Regions from separate parts of the Anaerosinus massiliensis genome, predicted to be linked through region 1. Evidence: predicted binding sites of a transcription regulator. Region 1 holds the regulator's gene; the other holds the start of a gene.
What was found. The regulator HrcA, encoded in region 1, represses chaperone genes, less so after heat shock. The targets are predictions, from matches to a motif close to TGTTAGCACTCNNNNNNNNNGAGTGCTAACA.

Region 1 (8,057 bases):
TCGCTGCGGTTTCTTAGGTTTGCTGCATATGGACGTAATCCAAGAACGCTTAGAACGTGAATATAACTTAAGTTTAATTACAACGGCACCAAGCGTAATTTACCATGTATATAAAACAAATGGTGAAGTTTTAAAGATTGATAATCCATCCCATCTTCCACCAACAACGGAAATAGATCATATTGATGAACCTTACGTTAAAGCAACCGTTATCGTACCAAATGATTATGTTGGCGCAGTGATGGAATTGTCGCAAGAAAAACGCGGTGAATTTAAAGATATGAAATATTTAGATGTGAATCGTGTTATGGTAACCTATCATATTCCTCTAAGTGAAATTATCTATGATTATTTTGATCGTTTAAAATCTTCTACGCGTGGATATGCTTCACTGGATTATGAATTATCTGATTATCAAACATCTATACTCGTAAAATTAGATATCCTGCTTAATGGTGATGCTGTTGATGCATTATCGGTGATTGTACATAAAGACAAAGCGGCACAACGCGGCAGACAATTGGCAGAGAAATTAAAAGGCATTATTCCACAGCAGATGTTTGAGATTCCAATACAGGCTGCTGTTGGAAATAAGATCATTGCAAGAGAGACCGTACGGGCAATGCGTAAAGATGTATTGGCCAAATGTTACGGTGGTGATATTAGTAGAAAGCGTAAACTATTAGAGAAACAAAAAGAAGGTAAAAAGCGCATGAAATCTGTTGGAAACGTTGAAATTCCGCAAGAAGCATTTATGGCAATTTTGAAAATTGATTGATTTTGGGAGTGTGGTATGATGAATTTAGGTTTATATGTTCATATACCGTTTTGTCAGCAAAAATGTTTTTATTGTGATTTTCCTTCCTATGCAAATCTAGAATGTCTACACGAATCCTATGTAAACGCCTTGTGTTTAGAGATTGCTGCACAAGGCGCTCTTTTATCTCATCCTGTACTTGATACGATTTATATTGGCGGTGGAACACCGACGGTATTAAATGTGGAAGCATTAAATAAAATTATCGTTGCAATTGAAAAAAATTTTGCGGTTTCTCCTCAAGTGGAAAGTACAATTGAAGTGAATCCAGGAACTGCAAATGAAGAAAAACTGCGTATGTTGTTTGAAAATGGCATCAATCGACTGAGCTTTGGTGTGCAAAGTTTTCAAGATAGGCTGTTAAAAAAAATCGGTCGTATTCATACTGCTAAAGAAGCTGAAGAAGCTGTTTTATTAGCAAAAAAAATTGGTTTTCGAAATCTTAGCTTAGATTTAATGTATGGTTTACCAGAGCAAACGGTAAATGATGTGCGAAAGAGCATTGATCAAGCGGCTGCACTAGGAATCGAACATGTTTCTGTTTATGGGTTAAAGATAGAGGATGGAACTGTATTTGAAAAACTGCAAGAACAAAATACGCTAATTTTGCCAAGTGACACCCTAGATGAGGAAATGTATCATTTGGTTATGCAATTGCTGCCGCGCTATGGATATCAACGTTATGAAATTTCAAACTTTGCTAAACCTAATTTTGAAAGCAAACATAATTTGAAATATTGGCAAGTGAAACCATATCTTGGTGTTGGTACAGCTGCACATTCTTACCTTAAGGAAAAGCGTTTTTCTAATCTTGATGACGTAAAAGAATACATTCGACGCAGGTTTGCGGGAGAATCGACGATAGAATCTTGTGAGAGCCTGGATTGTATAACACAGATAGAAGAATTTTGTTTTTTAGCACTTCGAATGAAAAATGGAATTGATTTAAAAATTTTTAAACAAAAATTTAATCGTAACTTTTTTTCTGTTTATGGTCATATTATAGATAGGCTCAAATTTAAAAAGTTAATTGCGCAAGATGGAAACTTTATTTATCTGACTGATTTAGGGATGCAATATGGAAATCAAGTTTTTTGTGAATTTTTATTAAAATAAAAGCTATTGTTTTATTGACATTTTAATTGAGTAGTGGTATGTTTTTATTAGACATTAGCACTCACTAATGTAGAGTGCTAACAATAGGGGGTGGGAAAATGCTTGATGAGCGTAAGCAAAAAATTCTCCAGGCTATCATAAATGACTATATTTCCACCGCAGAGCCTATTGGTTCAAGGACAATTGCCCGTAAATATGACCTTGGTGTCAGTTCAGCTACTATACGCAATGAGATGGCTGATTTAGAATTGCTGGGGTATATTGAGCAGCTGCATACTTCTTCGGGCCGTATTCCTTCTGCGAAAGGGTATCGCTTTTATGTTGATGATTTACTATCGCCAGAGGCAATGAGTGAAAATGAAATTAATTTGATCAGTAATTGGTATAATGTAAAAGTAAAGCGAATTGAAGAAGTTTTTCAAGAAACAGCAAGAATTATATCAAGAATGACGAAAAATATTTCATTAGTTTTGGCACCGCAATTGGCGCAAGCGACCTTTAGATATCTACAATTTCTTCCTTTTGGGAAGCATAGTGCAATTGTTGTAGTTATGACGGATGCAGGATTTATTGAAAATAAAGTGATTGCTATGCCAAACGGTACAACAGTGCAGGATTTACAGTGTATTGCTAGTGTTGTAAATAAGCACTTGGCAGGGCAGGCTTTAGAGTCTATTAAGCCTTCCGTACTAAGAAAAATTAAAGCAGACGTCTTAGCCGATTCTAAATTATTTGATGCTACGATTGAGGCCATTAGTCAGGCACTTACCGTGGATAAAAAAGAGCGTGTATATTTAGGTGGCACAACACAGCTTTTAAATCAGCCGGAATTTCGTGATGTTGAAAAGGTAAAAAATATTTTGTTGATGCTTGAAGAAGAGCAACTCTTATGCGATTTGCTTCACGCGCATGATGGAGATGGAATTGTTGTTACGATTGGTCAAGAAAATAAATATAGTGGCATTCAAGATTGCAGTATGGTGAGTGCTACGTATAAATTGGATGGTAAAATCATTGGTACAGTTGCAGTACTTGGACCAACTCGAATGGAATATGGTAAAATTATGGCATTGCTTGATTTTATGAACAGCAATTTAGGGCAAATATTAAAAAAATATAAATTTTAGAGAGATCAAGTAAAGTTGGTCTCTCTAAAATAAAATCAGTTACTTATTTTATAACTATAAATAAAGTGAAAGCATGAAGAATCAATACTTAAGTAGTAAAAATAAAGAGGTGAAGAATTCATAATGGCGGATGAGCAAAAGCAAAAAACTGCAGACGCGCAGGAAGTTGCAGATTCTTTAAAAAATGACGAAATACAGGAGCATACGCAGGCAGAGAATGCGCAGCAAATAGAACAGACTATAGAGAATGAAGAAATTATACGTTTAAAAACTGAATTGGAAAGTAAGGATAAGCTTATACAGGATCACATAGATCGAGTAAAGCGGTTGCAAGCGGATTTTGATAATTTTAGAAGACGTACGCGCCAAGAAAAAGAAGAATTATCCGGCTTTGTTATTCAAAATTTAATAAAAGAATTATTGCCGATGTTAGATAATTTTGAACGTGCTTTGGCTGCTGATACAAGTGTGGATCATAGTTCATTTAAAAATGGTATTGACATGATCTATAAGCAACTTTTCAGCATTTTAGAAAAAAATGGACTTGAAACAATTCAAGCCGTAGGGGAAAAATTTGATCCGAACTTTCACGAGGCGGTTATGCGTGTCGCAGATGACACGAAGGAAGATGATACGGTTGCTGAAGAATTACAGCGCGGATATCTTGTGTCCGGTCGCGTCGTAAGACCAAGCATGGTTAAAGTTGTAGGTAATTAAAGTTTATAAATAAAAAGATTGATATATTTTGCAAGGGGGATTTCATAATGGCAAAAGTAATAGGTATAGACTTAGGTACGACAAATTCGGTAGTAGCGGTAATGGAAGGTGGGGAACCTACAGTTATTGCAAATACAGAAGGAAGTCGTCTTACACCATCTGTTGTTGGATTTTCAAAAACTGGAGAACGCTTAGTAGGGCAGTTGGCGAAACGTCAAGCAGTATCAAATCCTGAACATACATTTAGTTCAATTAAACGTCATATGGGGACGGAGTATACAGTCAGTGTTGATGACAAGAAATATACACCACAAGAAATATCCGCAATGATTCTACAAAAATTGAAAGCAGATGCTGAAGCATATCTTGGTGAAACTGTTACACAGGCAGTTATTACAGTTCCTGCATATTTTAATGACAGCCAACGTCAAGCGACGAAAGATGCTGGTACAATTGCAGGTCTTGAAGTACTTCGTATTATCAATGAACCAACGGCCGCTTCACTCGCTTATGGTATGGATAAGGGTGAAGAACATACGATTTTGGTATTTGACTTAGGTGGAGGTACATTTGATGTTTCCATTCTCGAATTAGGCGATGGCGTATTTGAAGTTAAAGCAACAAACGGAAATAACCGTCTTGGCGGTGATGATTTTGATGCGCGTGTAATGAAATGGATGGTTGAAGAATTTAAAAAGGAAAGTGGTATTGATTTATCAGCAGATAAAATGGCAGCACAACGCTTACTTGAAGCTGCTGAAAAAGCAAAAATCGAGTTGTCTGGTGTTTTATCCACGAATATCAATTTGCCGTTTATCACAGCAGATGCATCTGGACCAAAACATTTGGATTTAACGTTGACACGGGCAAAATTTGATGAATTAACTGCAGAGCTTGTTGAAAATACGATGGCGCCAACACGTCAAGCGTTAAAAGATGCCGGACTTTCTGCTAGTGAAATCGATAAAATTATCTTAGTTGGTGGTTCTAGCCGTATTCCTGCAGTACAGGAAGCGATTAAGAAAAACCTCGGTAAGGAACCTCATCGTGGTGTAAACCCAGACGAATGTGTTGCAGTTGGTGCAGCGATCCAAGCGGGCGTGCTTGTTGGCGAAGTAAAAGATGTATTGTTACTTGATGTAACGCCGCTTTCTTTAGGTATTGAAACATTAGGTGGCGTATGTACAAAAATCATTGAACGCAATACAACGATTCCTACATCAAAAAGCCAAACTTTCTCAACTGCTGCGGATAATCAGCCATCTGTTGATATTCATGTTCTTCAAGGTGAACGTGAAATGGCTGCTGGTAATAAGACACTTGGTCGTTTTGAATTGTCAGATATTCCACCAGCTCCAAGAGGTGTACCTCGTATTGAAGTTACATTTGATATTGATGCAAATGGTATCGTACATGTTTCAGCGAAAGATCTTGGCACTGGGAAAGAACAAAAGATTACAATTACAGCTTCCGGCGGTATGAGTAATGAAGATATTGATCGTATGGTAAAAGAAGCAGAATCACATGCTGCAGAAGATAAACAACGTAAAGAAGAAGTTGAAGTAAGAAACAATGCTGATTCTTTGGTTTATCAATCAGAAAAGACAATCAAAGATTTAGGTGATAAAGCAGATAAAGCGCAAGTTGAAAAAGTAGAAGCTGCGGCGGCAAAAGTTAAAGAAGCCTTAAAAGGTACGGATCTTGAAGCGATTAAATCCGCAACAGAGGAACTTACAAAACCTTTATATGAAATGAGTGCTGCTGCATATCAAGCTGCGGAAGCGCAAAATCCAAGTGCACAGGGGGATCCTAATGCACAAGCGGATGAACAAGCGAAAAAAGATGAAAATGTAGTAGATGCTGAATATAAAGTTGTGGATGACGAAAAGAAATAAGTTACGCTAATTGAGAGAGAAAGTCTGATGACTCCGACTAATTTTTAGTCGGAGTCTTACGGCTAAAAGATACATGTTTAGGATGGTGTAAAGTGAGTAAGCGCGATTATTATGAAGTGCTAGGCGTATCTAAAAGTGCATCAGATGATGAAATAAAGAAAGCATTTAGAAAGCTAGCGAGAAAGTATCATCCTGACGTTAATCGTGATGATCCTAAAACGGCAGAAGTAAAATTTAAAGAAGCAAATGAAGCCTATGAAGTTTTATCAGATTCTAAACGTCGGGCTCAATATGATCAATTCGGTCACGCTGCGTTTGATGGCAGCGCGGGCGGCGGTGCAGGTGGTTTTGGCGGATTTAGCAGTAGCGCAGGTGGCTTCGGTGATATCTTTGATATGTTCTTTGGTGGACAAGGTGGATTTGGCGGTTCCCATAAACCAGGGCCAGAACGCGGCAGTGATTTACGTTATGATTTGGAAATTGACTTTAAAGAAGCTGCCTTTGGCAAGGACGTTGAACTCAATATTCCTCGTACAGAAACCTGCGAAAGTTGTCATGGATCAGGTGCAGCAGCCGGAACACACCCTGAAACCTGTCCGACTTGTAAAGGAACAGGTCAGGTGCAATTTACACAAAATACACCGTTTGGTCGTATGATCAATGCCAAAGCTTGTGACAGATGTAATGGAGAAGGTACCATTGTTCATACACCTTGTAAAACTTGTGGCGGTAAAGGGAAAAAACGTGTAAAACGCAAAATAAGTGTTAAAATTCCAGCGGGTGTTGATAATGGATCTAGAATTCGAGTGACAAATGCTGGTGAAGCTGGTACACGCGGCGGATCTTCTGGGGATTTGTATGTTTATATTTTTGTAAAACCGCATAAATTATTTAAACGTGAAGGAACAGAGGTCATTTGTGAGGTGCCGATTACGTTTGTTCAAGCGTCACTCGGTGATGAGATTGAAGTGCCTACTTTAGATGGTAATGTAAAAATGAAAATTCCTGAAGGCATTCAGTCAGGGACGATTTTACGCTTGAAAAATAAAGGTATTCCATATTTACGTGGGCAAGGTCGCGGTGATCAACATGTAAAAGTAAAAGTTTTAACGCCGCAAAAATTAAACGAAAAACAAAAAGCATTACTGACTGAGTTTGGACAAATCAGTGGTGAAAATGTAAATCCAGAGCAAAAAAGCTGGTTTAAAAAGTTTTTTTAAGTGAATGGACAAATTTGTTGAGTAAAAAGCCGAGGGATATACCTCGGCATTGCTTGTCTAAGGCAATCACATTGTTAAGGGAGAGATTGAGTAATCATGAAATGGGCTGAAATTGGGATAAAAACAACACACGAAGCAACGGAAATTATTGCAGAGATTTTTCACGAATTAGGAGCTACTGGTGTCGTGATTGAAGATCCTGAACTTGTGAATGAATATCGTATTTCAGGTGCTTGGGATTATACGGATATACCAGAGGCAATGGATACGGAAGTTGTTACGGTTAAAGCCTATTTGCCTGTTGATGAAGAACTGGATGACAAGCTTCGTATATTTGAAAAAAGAGTGGATGAATTGGCAGGAAATAATATAGATAAAGGTTTAGGCGATATTTCTTGTAATGAGATTCAAGAAGAGGATTGGGCTACTTCTTGGAAAGATTTTTTTCATCCCGTGAAAGTTGGAGAGCTTATCGTAATTAAACCTTCTTGGGAATCATATCCTGCCAGTCCAAATGACATCCTGATTGAACTCGATCCAGGCATGGCATTCGGCACGGGAACGCATCATACTACCGCTATGTGTATTCGCCTTTTAGAAGAAACGATTACTGGCGGTATGGACGTTTTTGACGTTGGCACAGGATCTGGTGTATTGGCAATTGCAGCAGCAAAACTTGGTGCGAAAAAAATTATGGCAGTAGATTTCGATGCAATGGCTGTTCGCGTGGCAAAAGAAAATGTAGAGATCAATCATGTAACGGATCTAATCAACGTCAAACAAGGGGATTTGATGAAGGGGCTGGATGGAAAGGCGGATGTGATTATTGCAAATATTGTCGCTGATATCATTATTCGTTTACTTGAGGATGTACCGAATAAATTAAAAAAAGGTGGTACCATGATTGCAAGTGGCATTATTGCAGAACGTCTAGGCGATGTAACAGAAGCTGTTTTGGCACAAGGTCTTGTTGTAGATAAAGTCGTTGAAGAAGGTGGCTGGGCTGCAATGCTTATTCGTAACGGAGGCTTTTAAGAGTGAGAAGGTTTTTTATTCAAGTTCCGCTTCAAGATAAAATTACGATTTCAGGTGATGATGCACATCATATTATCCATGTACTTCGTTATAAAATTGGACAAAATTTCATTGTTGTAGACGTTAACGG
Region 2 (8,057 bases), 2.8 Mb from region 1:
TGAAAATCAAGGCATGGACGTGACTTGTGGATGGATTGTTATGACGGATGCCTTTAAGGATGAAAACATTCCTGATTTATCGAAATTGACGAAAGAGCAGGCAGATGAAGTATTAAAGGCAGTTGTAGCGGAAAATGGAATAGCGGCAATTGTAGCAGTCGAGGAAAATCCAGCGATTTATACAATTGCAAAAACAGAAGATATGGCGAAAACTTATATCAGAGGGAAAAATGGTCAACATTATGTAGTAGCGCTGACAGCAGATAAAAATATTTTTAAAGAGCGGCTTCATGCTTATCAAGAAGGATTATTGACTTTTAAAACAAAATAAAGATAGCATGTAATCTAAAAACTACCAAGGTTGATATAAAAACTTTGGTAGTTTTTTATTGTGTTTTACGTCATTGCTTCATGGACAAAGAAGAAGTTATAGCATAAAATAGATGATATCTTTTGTAATTTTATATTTGACAATTCATAGTAAAGGGTGATGAGATGAATTTAAAGACGAAAATGCTGGTCATGATTTTGATTCCAGTCATAGTTCTAGTGAGCTTATTAAGCTTATACGGATACTATACCTCTAAAAGTCAACTGGAGGGACAAATTTTAGAAACCAATCGAAACATGATGCATTCTTATAGTGAGCAATTAAATAATGAACTGAGACAAGAAGAGAGCCAAATCAAGCATCTGGCAGTCATGATAGGACAACAAAATTTAACGCTGGATGAAATTCAGAATTTAGCTCGTCTGACCAAAGAAGGGGCGAATAAAACAACACTCAACGTTTTTGTCGGCTTAGAAAATGGTACATATGTGAATAGTCAGCCGTATGATCTTCCCGCTGATTTCGATCCACGTCTGCGTGGGTGGTATCAAGGCAGTATAAAAGGAGATAAGCCATTTTATACGGAAGTCTATAAAGGTGCTGATGGCAATACAGTCGTAAGTATTGGACAGCGTATCGTGTCTAGTGATGGAAAAGTTAAAGGCGCTATTTGCAATGATGTGAATTTGGATGAGCTATTGAAGAAAGTACAAAGTTTAAAAGTTGGAAATTCCGGGTATGCATTTTTAGTAGCGAAGGACGGCTCCTTTATTACACATCCTAAATTTAAGAATGAAGATAATATAAAGAAGGTTGATAATGCTGCATTAGCTGGTTTTTTTGAACAAGTTTCAAAAGGGGAAGATGTAGTAGAAAATGTGGAATTTGAAGGAATAGAGAAAATCATCGGTGGAGTACCCGTGGGAAATAGTGGCTGGGTTCTTGGCATTGCAATGGATTATAATGAAATGTTTGCCGGAATTCGTACGATGGCAATTGTTTTTGCAATTGCAACATGTGTGATCGCATTATTGCTTGGTGGTATTATTTTAGGTGTTATTTTAAAAATTACAAATGCAATGCAAGCGATGACAAAATTATCGGAGAACCTTGCCCAAGGTGATTTTAGAGAAGCAGAAAATCAGTTAACAAGCAGTAATGATGAAATTGGCAGATTGGGCGATTCGTTGCTCAAAATGCGTACTACCTTAAGATCATTGCTCAAACAAGTAAGTCATTCGGCGGAACAAGTGGCTGCTGCCAGTGAGGAATTGACTGCAAGTACGGAACAGTCGGCGCAAGTAGCGCAGCAAGTCGCTATTTCCATTACAAATGTGGCAGAGGGGGCTGATCATCAGGTACTCGCGATTGACACTGTAACAAACGAAGTGCAAGGCATAGATAAAAATATTCGTGAATTGATCAGCAATGCTGACCAAGTGCTCATGCAAGCGGCTGGTGCAGAAGAAAAAGCTAAGTTAGGAAATCAAGCCGTTGTAGATGCAGCACAGCAAATGAATCATATCGAATCTGTTGTGGGATTATCGGCAAACGTAGTTGAATCGCTAGGGGAGCGTTCGAAAGAAATTGGTACGATTGTAGATACGATTTCTGGGATTGCAGGACAAACAAATTTATTAGCGTTAAATGCGGCAATTGAAGCCGCACGAGCCGGAGAGCAAGGAAAGGGCTTTGCTGTTGTAGCGGAAGAAGTAAGAAAGCTTGCTGAACAGTCACAAGAAGCGGCAAAACATATCGCAGCGCTTATTCACAAGATTCAGGAGGATACAGCGCAAGCGGTCGATGCGATGCAAAGTGGTACCGATGAAGTAAAACGCGGTACCGAAATCGTAAACCATACTGGAAGTATCTTTAAAGAAATTAATGAAATGGTTGTATTGGTAAATGAGAAGGCAAAATTAGCGCAGAATTCTGTTGAAAAAATCGTCAATGGAGTTATGCAGATTGATGAATCCACTAAAAATATTCATCAGGTTAGCAGATCTACCTCAGAAGAGGCACAAAGTGTATCTGCTGCCACGGAAGAACAATCCGCTTCCGTTCACGAAATGTCTACAGCCAGTCAGTCTTTGGCAAATCTAGCACAAGAATTGCAAAATGAAGTGAATCGATTTAAAGTTTAGCTGAGAACGAAAAAGGCCTGCCGCAGTAAAATGCGGCAGGCCTTCGACTTTTAAACAAACTAAAATAATTATATCGATAGATCAGGAAATCGCAAAATCGGTTCCTCTTATAAACGAGTACGAAGATAGGTTTTATATAACTACATAAAGAAATTAATAAAAAGTGCAGCCAAAAGAGAAATTGCAGCAAGGGTGTTCAGGATCATCATGATGGGTTTGTTGACTTTTATCAGATTGAAAATATTGGTACAAAAGAAAGCACTAGCTAAAAAGAGATTTATATAAAGTTCATTCGTTGATAAAATTTGTGCATTTAACATGGAATAGATGACTAAAAAGAGTGCAAAGCCTAACATAATTACGGATACGCGTCTTAGCATTGTAAAATCCTCCTGCGTGTAAGGTAGTTTTTAGATTAAACTTACTTCGTATGATTCATTATAACATAACAATGTGGAGCATGTGTTTTGTTACAAGTGTAGATCCGTATAATTTGATGAAAAAGATAGAAAAAACAAGTAGTTTTTCCGTGTTTTTGTCTTGTATTATTTAGAATCTCGTAAAATTTATATAAAAAAACTTTATAGATATTGATTTAAATACAAATTCGCGGTATTATTATCAATAGAGTTAGCACTCAAGACAGTAGAGTGCTAACAATGAAATATAATAGCAAAGGGGTTTATACAATGGCGAAAGAAATGCGCGAGTTTCAAGCAGAAACCAAACAGTTATTGGACCTGATGGTTCATTCTATTTATACGAATCGGGAAATATTTTTACGTGAGTTAGTATCAAATGCATCAGATGCAATTGATAAAATTCGTTTCGAATCACTTACCAATCAAGCGTTATTAGAAGGTAATTCTAATTATGAGATATTCTTGGTTCCGGATGAAGAAAGCCATACGTTGACGATTTCTGATAACGGGATCGGTATGACGTATGATGAGGTTGTTGAAAACATCGGGACGATTGCCAAATCTGGCACAAAAGCATTTCTTGAGAGATTAAAAGAAGAAAAAGAATCTGCTTCTGATAAAGATCTGATTGGACAGTTTGGTGTTGGTTTTTATTCGGCGTTTATGGTCGCAGAAAAAGTAACTTTGATTACACGTAAAGCCGGTGAATCAAAAGCTGTAAAATGGGAGTCTACAGGTGATGGCAGCTATAGTATTGAGGAAGTTGAAAAGGCAGAACGCGGAACGACGATTACTTTAACGATGCTGCCAGAGTATTATGGGGATAAAGCAGAAGAAAATTTCTTACAAACTTATACATTGGAAAGTCTAATAAAAAAATATTCTGACTATGTACGTTTCCCAATTAAAATGAACTTTGAGATTGAAGAAGAACAAAAAGATGAAGAAGGTAAACCGATTGAAGGTGCGGAAAAAATAAAGCGCAATGAAATCCGTACATTAAATTCGATGAAACCGCTTTGGACAAAGAATAAAAGTGATATCAAATCAGAAGAATACCACGAATTCTATAAAAATCTTTTCCACGAATGGGAAGATCCTATGGAAGTGATTCACTCCAAAGTTGAGGGTACAGTAGAATATACGAGCTTATTATTTATACCGACCCATGCGCCGTATAATCTCTATCATGCCGAATACAATGGAGGGATTCAGCTTTACTCTCGCCATGTATTTATCATGGAAAAATGTCAAGAGTTATTACCGGATTACTTAAGATTCGTTCGTGGGTTAGTTGATTCACCAGATTTTTCTTTAAATATTTCCAGAGAACTGTTGCAACAAAGTCGTGAATTAAAATTGATTGGGAAAAATCTTGAAAAGAATGTTTTAAAAACTTTAGATAGAATGCTGAATAAAGACCGTGAGAAATATGAAAAATTCTGGGGTGAATTTGGCAAATCTCTCAAAATTGGCGTTTATACAAATCCGCAGGATAATGCAAAATTGAAAGATTTATTGTTGTTTGCTTCCTCTAAAGAAGGTGCGAAGCTGATAACTTTGAAAGAATATGTAGAACGTATGCCGGAAAGTCAAAAAGTAATTTATTATGCAACTGGTAAAGATACTGCTACAATTGATCGTTTGCCGCAGATGGAATTGCTGCGTGAAAAAGGAATTGAAGTATTATATCTGTTAGACAATGTAGATGAATTTGCGATTGAAGCATTGCGTGAATATAGTGATAAGAAATTCCATTCAGTAAGTCGTGGAGATTTAGATTTAGACGATGTAGAGTCACAAGAAGTGAAAAAAGAAACTGAAAATATCGCTAAAGATAATGAAAGCTTGATCAAGGCAATCAAGGAAACTTTGGAGAATAAAATTGCGGATGTAAAAATCAGTAATCGTTTAAAATCCAGCGCGGTATGTTTAGTTAGTGATAATAGTGGCATCAGTTTATCAATGGAACAAGTTTTTGCTGAAGCAAACAATCCGATGTTCAAAGCACGTCGCATTTTAGAAATTAATCCACATCATGAATTGTTTGAAAGATTGAAAACGATCTTTACACAAGATGCCGGATCGGATATTTTTAAAGATTATTGTGATTTACTTTATACGCAGGCTTTATTGATTGAAGGAATATTGCCGGAGGATCCTATTGGTTTTGCGAACAAAGTTGCAAAATTAATGGCAAAATAAAATAGAAATTCTATCGATTTCAAAGAATTTTCAAAGAATGTTATTGCATAATAATAAATGTAGAGTAACTCATTTATTTCACACGCACTTCTAACCTACATATGGTTAGCGAGGACAACCTTAGTTGTCCCCAAAAACGCAACAACATCACACACCCAATTTTTCTTATTCAGAAGGAATGTCGCATTTTTAATGCGACATTCCTTTCTTTTTATAGATAAACTAGTACGAAGATAGGCCGCGGATCGGTGAGAACTTCTCACTAACCAACAGCCTATCTTCGTACTAGTTTATAAGTGGAGCAGATGCTAATGTTGGGGATAGAAATTTTATTGTTTATTCGTTTTGGTAGGCAGTTTTATTGTGAAAGTAGTACCTTCACCTAGCGTACTTTTTACGTGGATGGTACCACCGTGTTTTTCGATGATCCATTTTGCCATGGACAGACCGAGCCCAGAACCGCCTTTATTACGAGATTCATCAACTTGATAGAAACGTTCAAAGATTTTATCGAGATGTTTTGCAGCAATACCCTCACCGGTATCTGTGATGGTGATGTGAACTCTATCGTCCTTTTCATAACCACCGGCAATGATTTCTCCGTGTTCTGGTGTGTGGCGAATTGCATTATCTAGAAGTATAGTAAGAACTTGTTTTAAACGGGCAGCATCACCTAAAGCAGTGAGCGTGGTCTTCATTTCTGTGTGAAGTGAGATGCATTTCCGTTTGGCGATGACTTCAAATGATTGCATCGTTTCTGTAATAAGTGGATTTAACGGAAAATACTCTTTTTCCAGCAATTGTTGATTCGCATCCGCCCGTGCTAAAAATAGTAATGAATTAATGAGTTCTGTCATATTGGTTGTCTCAGCTTGTATATTGTTCAGCCATTTTTCATTGGCGGCAATTGTCTCGTGACTAGGTGCGCCTTTTATGATATCTAAATTTGTCTGGATAATCGTAATCGGTGTTCGGAGCTCATGTGAAGCATCTGAAACAAAATGTTTTTGCTGCTCGAGAGAAGCTTGAATGGGCTTTATTGCACTTTTTGCCAAGAAATAACTAGCAAAGAAAGAAAGCAGGCTGCAAAATAAGCCTACGAGAAGCAGATGCGTCATAAATTCGTTCATGCGTTCCGTCTGCTCTGTTTTATCATGGAAGACGATCAGTGTATAGTTTTCTTCAGGTAAAATTGTCCGCATATAGGCGAAAGGGATTGTTTCGAAAGTGAAATTTTCTGTAGTGGCAGGATTGTTTGCTATTTTCTTAAGTAATTGAGGAAGTTTGCTTTCTGGAATTGTTAAACCGTTCGAATACATGATAACATTGCCATCTATTGCGACTTTTACAAAGAAAAAGTTTGGTTTAGGCGGTGGTTTGAAACCAGCAATATTTTCAGAACTGTTCTCTGTTTTCTTATCATCCGGCAAGTCAAAGTTTTGTTTAGAGAGCACGTCATTGGTTATTTTTTGCATGACAAATAAGCTGCCTTGCTGTGAAGTCATTTTTAAAAGATAAAATAAACTGATGCCTAAAATAATAAACAAAGTGACAATTACACTCACATTGATTAACGTCAGTTTCAACCGAAGTTTTTTAAACATTAACGTTCCTCCTCGAAACAGTAACCAATGCCGCGAATTGTTCGAATGTTAGATATATTTAATTTTTTACGTAAATAATAGATATACAAATCCACATTGGCGATATTGGTTTCACTATCATATCCCCAAATTTTTTCCATGATACGTTCTTTGGTTATCACTTGTCCTTTGTTTTGCATAAGAAGTGCAAGTAATGCAGATTCTTTCACTGTTAATTGAAGTTTTTCATTATCTTTTACGACTTCACCATGTAACGTATATAAAGTTATTCCTGCAGCATCAATCACGCCTTCGGGTTGTTTCTTTTCAATACGTTTAGTTAATACTTTAATTCTTGCCAATAATTCTTCTGTAAAAAATGGTTTAATTAAATAATCATCAGCTCCTGCTTCAAGACCTTCTACGCGTTCATTGGGGGAATCTTTTGCGGTTAAAAATAAAACCGGCGTATCAATTTTTTCTTTACGCATTTGTTTTAATACGGATAATCCATCTAAGCAAGGCAGCATGCGATCTAAAATAATAACATCATAGTTTGCAGTTCTGATCTTTTCTAAAGCTTTCAAGCCATCGAGTGCCGTGTCAACCTGATAACCGGCACGGCTGATTAGTACAGTGAGAGATTCGCTCAGTCTCACTTCATCTTCAACTAATAATAAATTCATCATGGGAATCCTTTCATATTTTAATTAGTATAATACTATCATAGCTGATTATTCTTAGAAGTTCATTTGTTTTTTTAGAAGAATTAAACTAAAATAGAAATAGAATGAATAAAAAGAGGGTAAATATGAACGGTACAGAAAGAAAAAACATAAAATCTGGAAGTAAAGTAAAAGTTGTGCAAAAACAGCATCAACGCACAGGAGAACTTACGGAGGGCATTGTAAAAGATATTTTAACAAACAGCCATATTCATCCACGCGGAATTAAAGTTCGGCTGGCAAGTGGGATTATTGGCAGAGTACAAGAAATCGTAGAATAATAAAGAGGTGCATTGGATGGGTAAAAAATTTGTAGAACTTAAAGTTCATGAGACTTTATGTATGGTTTTAAAAGAGAATGGCATGATCGAGGCAACACCGGTGCAGGAAGCTGCTATACCTGTGATTCGCAGCGGTAAGGATGTTTTAGTACAAGCGCAGACAGGAACGGGTAAAACGCTGGCTTTTCTGTTGCCGATTATGGAAAAAATAAAGGTAAATGCACCTGCTGTGCAGGCTTTAATCGTGACGCCAACGCGCGAGCTTGCTCTGCAGATTACAGCTGTAGCACAAAAAATCGGTGCTGCTGTGGGTGTAAGATCACTTACGGTTTACGGGGGACAAGCCGTTGACCGTCAAATGCAAAA

Region 2: htpG (molecular chaperone HtpG) is a predicted target of HrcA. The motif match lies at 3,104-3,134, and genes of this name have one in related genera.

What each region holds. Positions count from the first base shown of each region.
Region 1 covers NZ_LT575483.1:501,254-509,310, reverse strand. Annotated here, with positions in the region: gene lepA (translation elongation factor 4) at 1-778, shown strand, start outside; gene hemW (radical SAM family heme chaperone HemW) at 794-1,933, shown strand; gene hrcA (heat-inducible transcriptional repressor HrcA) at 2,032-3,060, shown strand; gene grpE (nucleotide exchange factor GrpE) at 3,184-3,777, shown strand; gene dnaK (molecular chaperone DnaK) at 3,825-5,672, shown strand; gene dnaJ (molecular chaperone DnaJ) at 5,765-6,892, shown strand; gene prmA (50S ribosomal protein L11 methyltransferase) at 6,989-7,927, shown strand; gene BN6559_RS02720 (16S rRNA (uracil(1498)-N(3))-methyltransferase) at 7,930-8,057, shown strand, end outside.
Region 2 covers NZ_LT575483.1:3,275,485-3,283,541, forward strand. Annotated here, with positions in the region: gene BN6559_RS15605 (hypothetical protein) at 1-331, shown strand, start outside; gene BN6559_RS15610 (methyl-accepting chemotaxis protein) at 496-2,475, shown strand; gene BN6559_RS15615 (hypothetical protein) at 2,616-2,855, opposite strand; gene htpG (molecular chaperone HtpG) at 3,165-5,102, shown strand; gene BN6559_RS15625 (sensor histidine kinase) at 5,432-6,706, opposite strand; gene BN6559_RS15630 (response regulator transcription factor) at 6,706-7,374, opposite strand; gene BN6559_RS15635 (YwbE family protein) at 7,497-7,691, shown strand; gene BN6559_RS15640 (DEAD/DEAH box helicase) at 7,708-8,057, shown strand, end outside.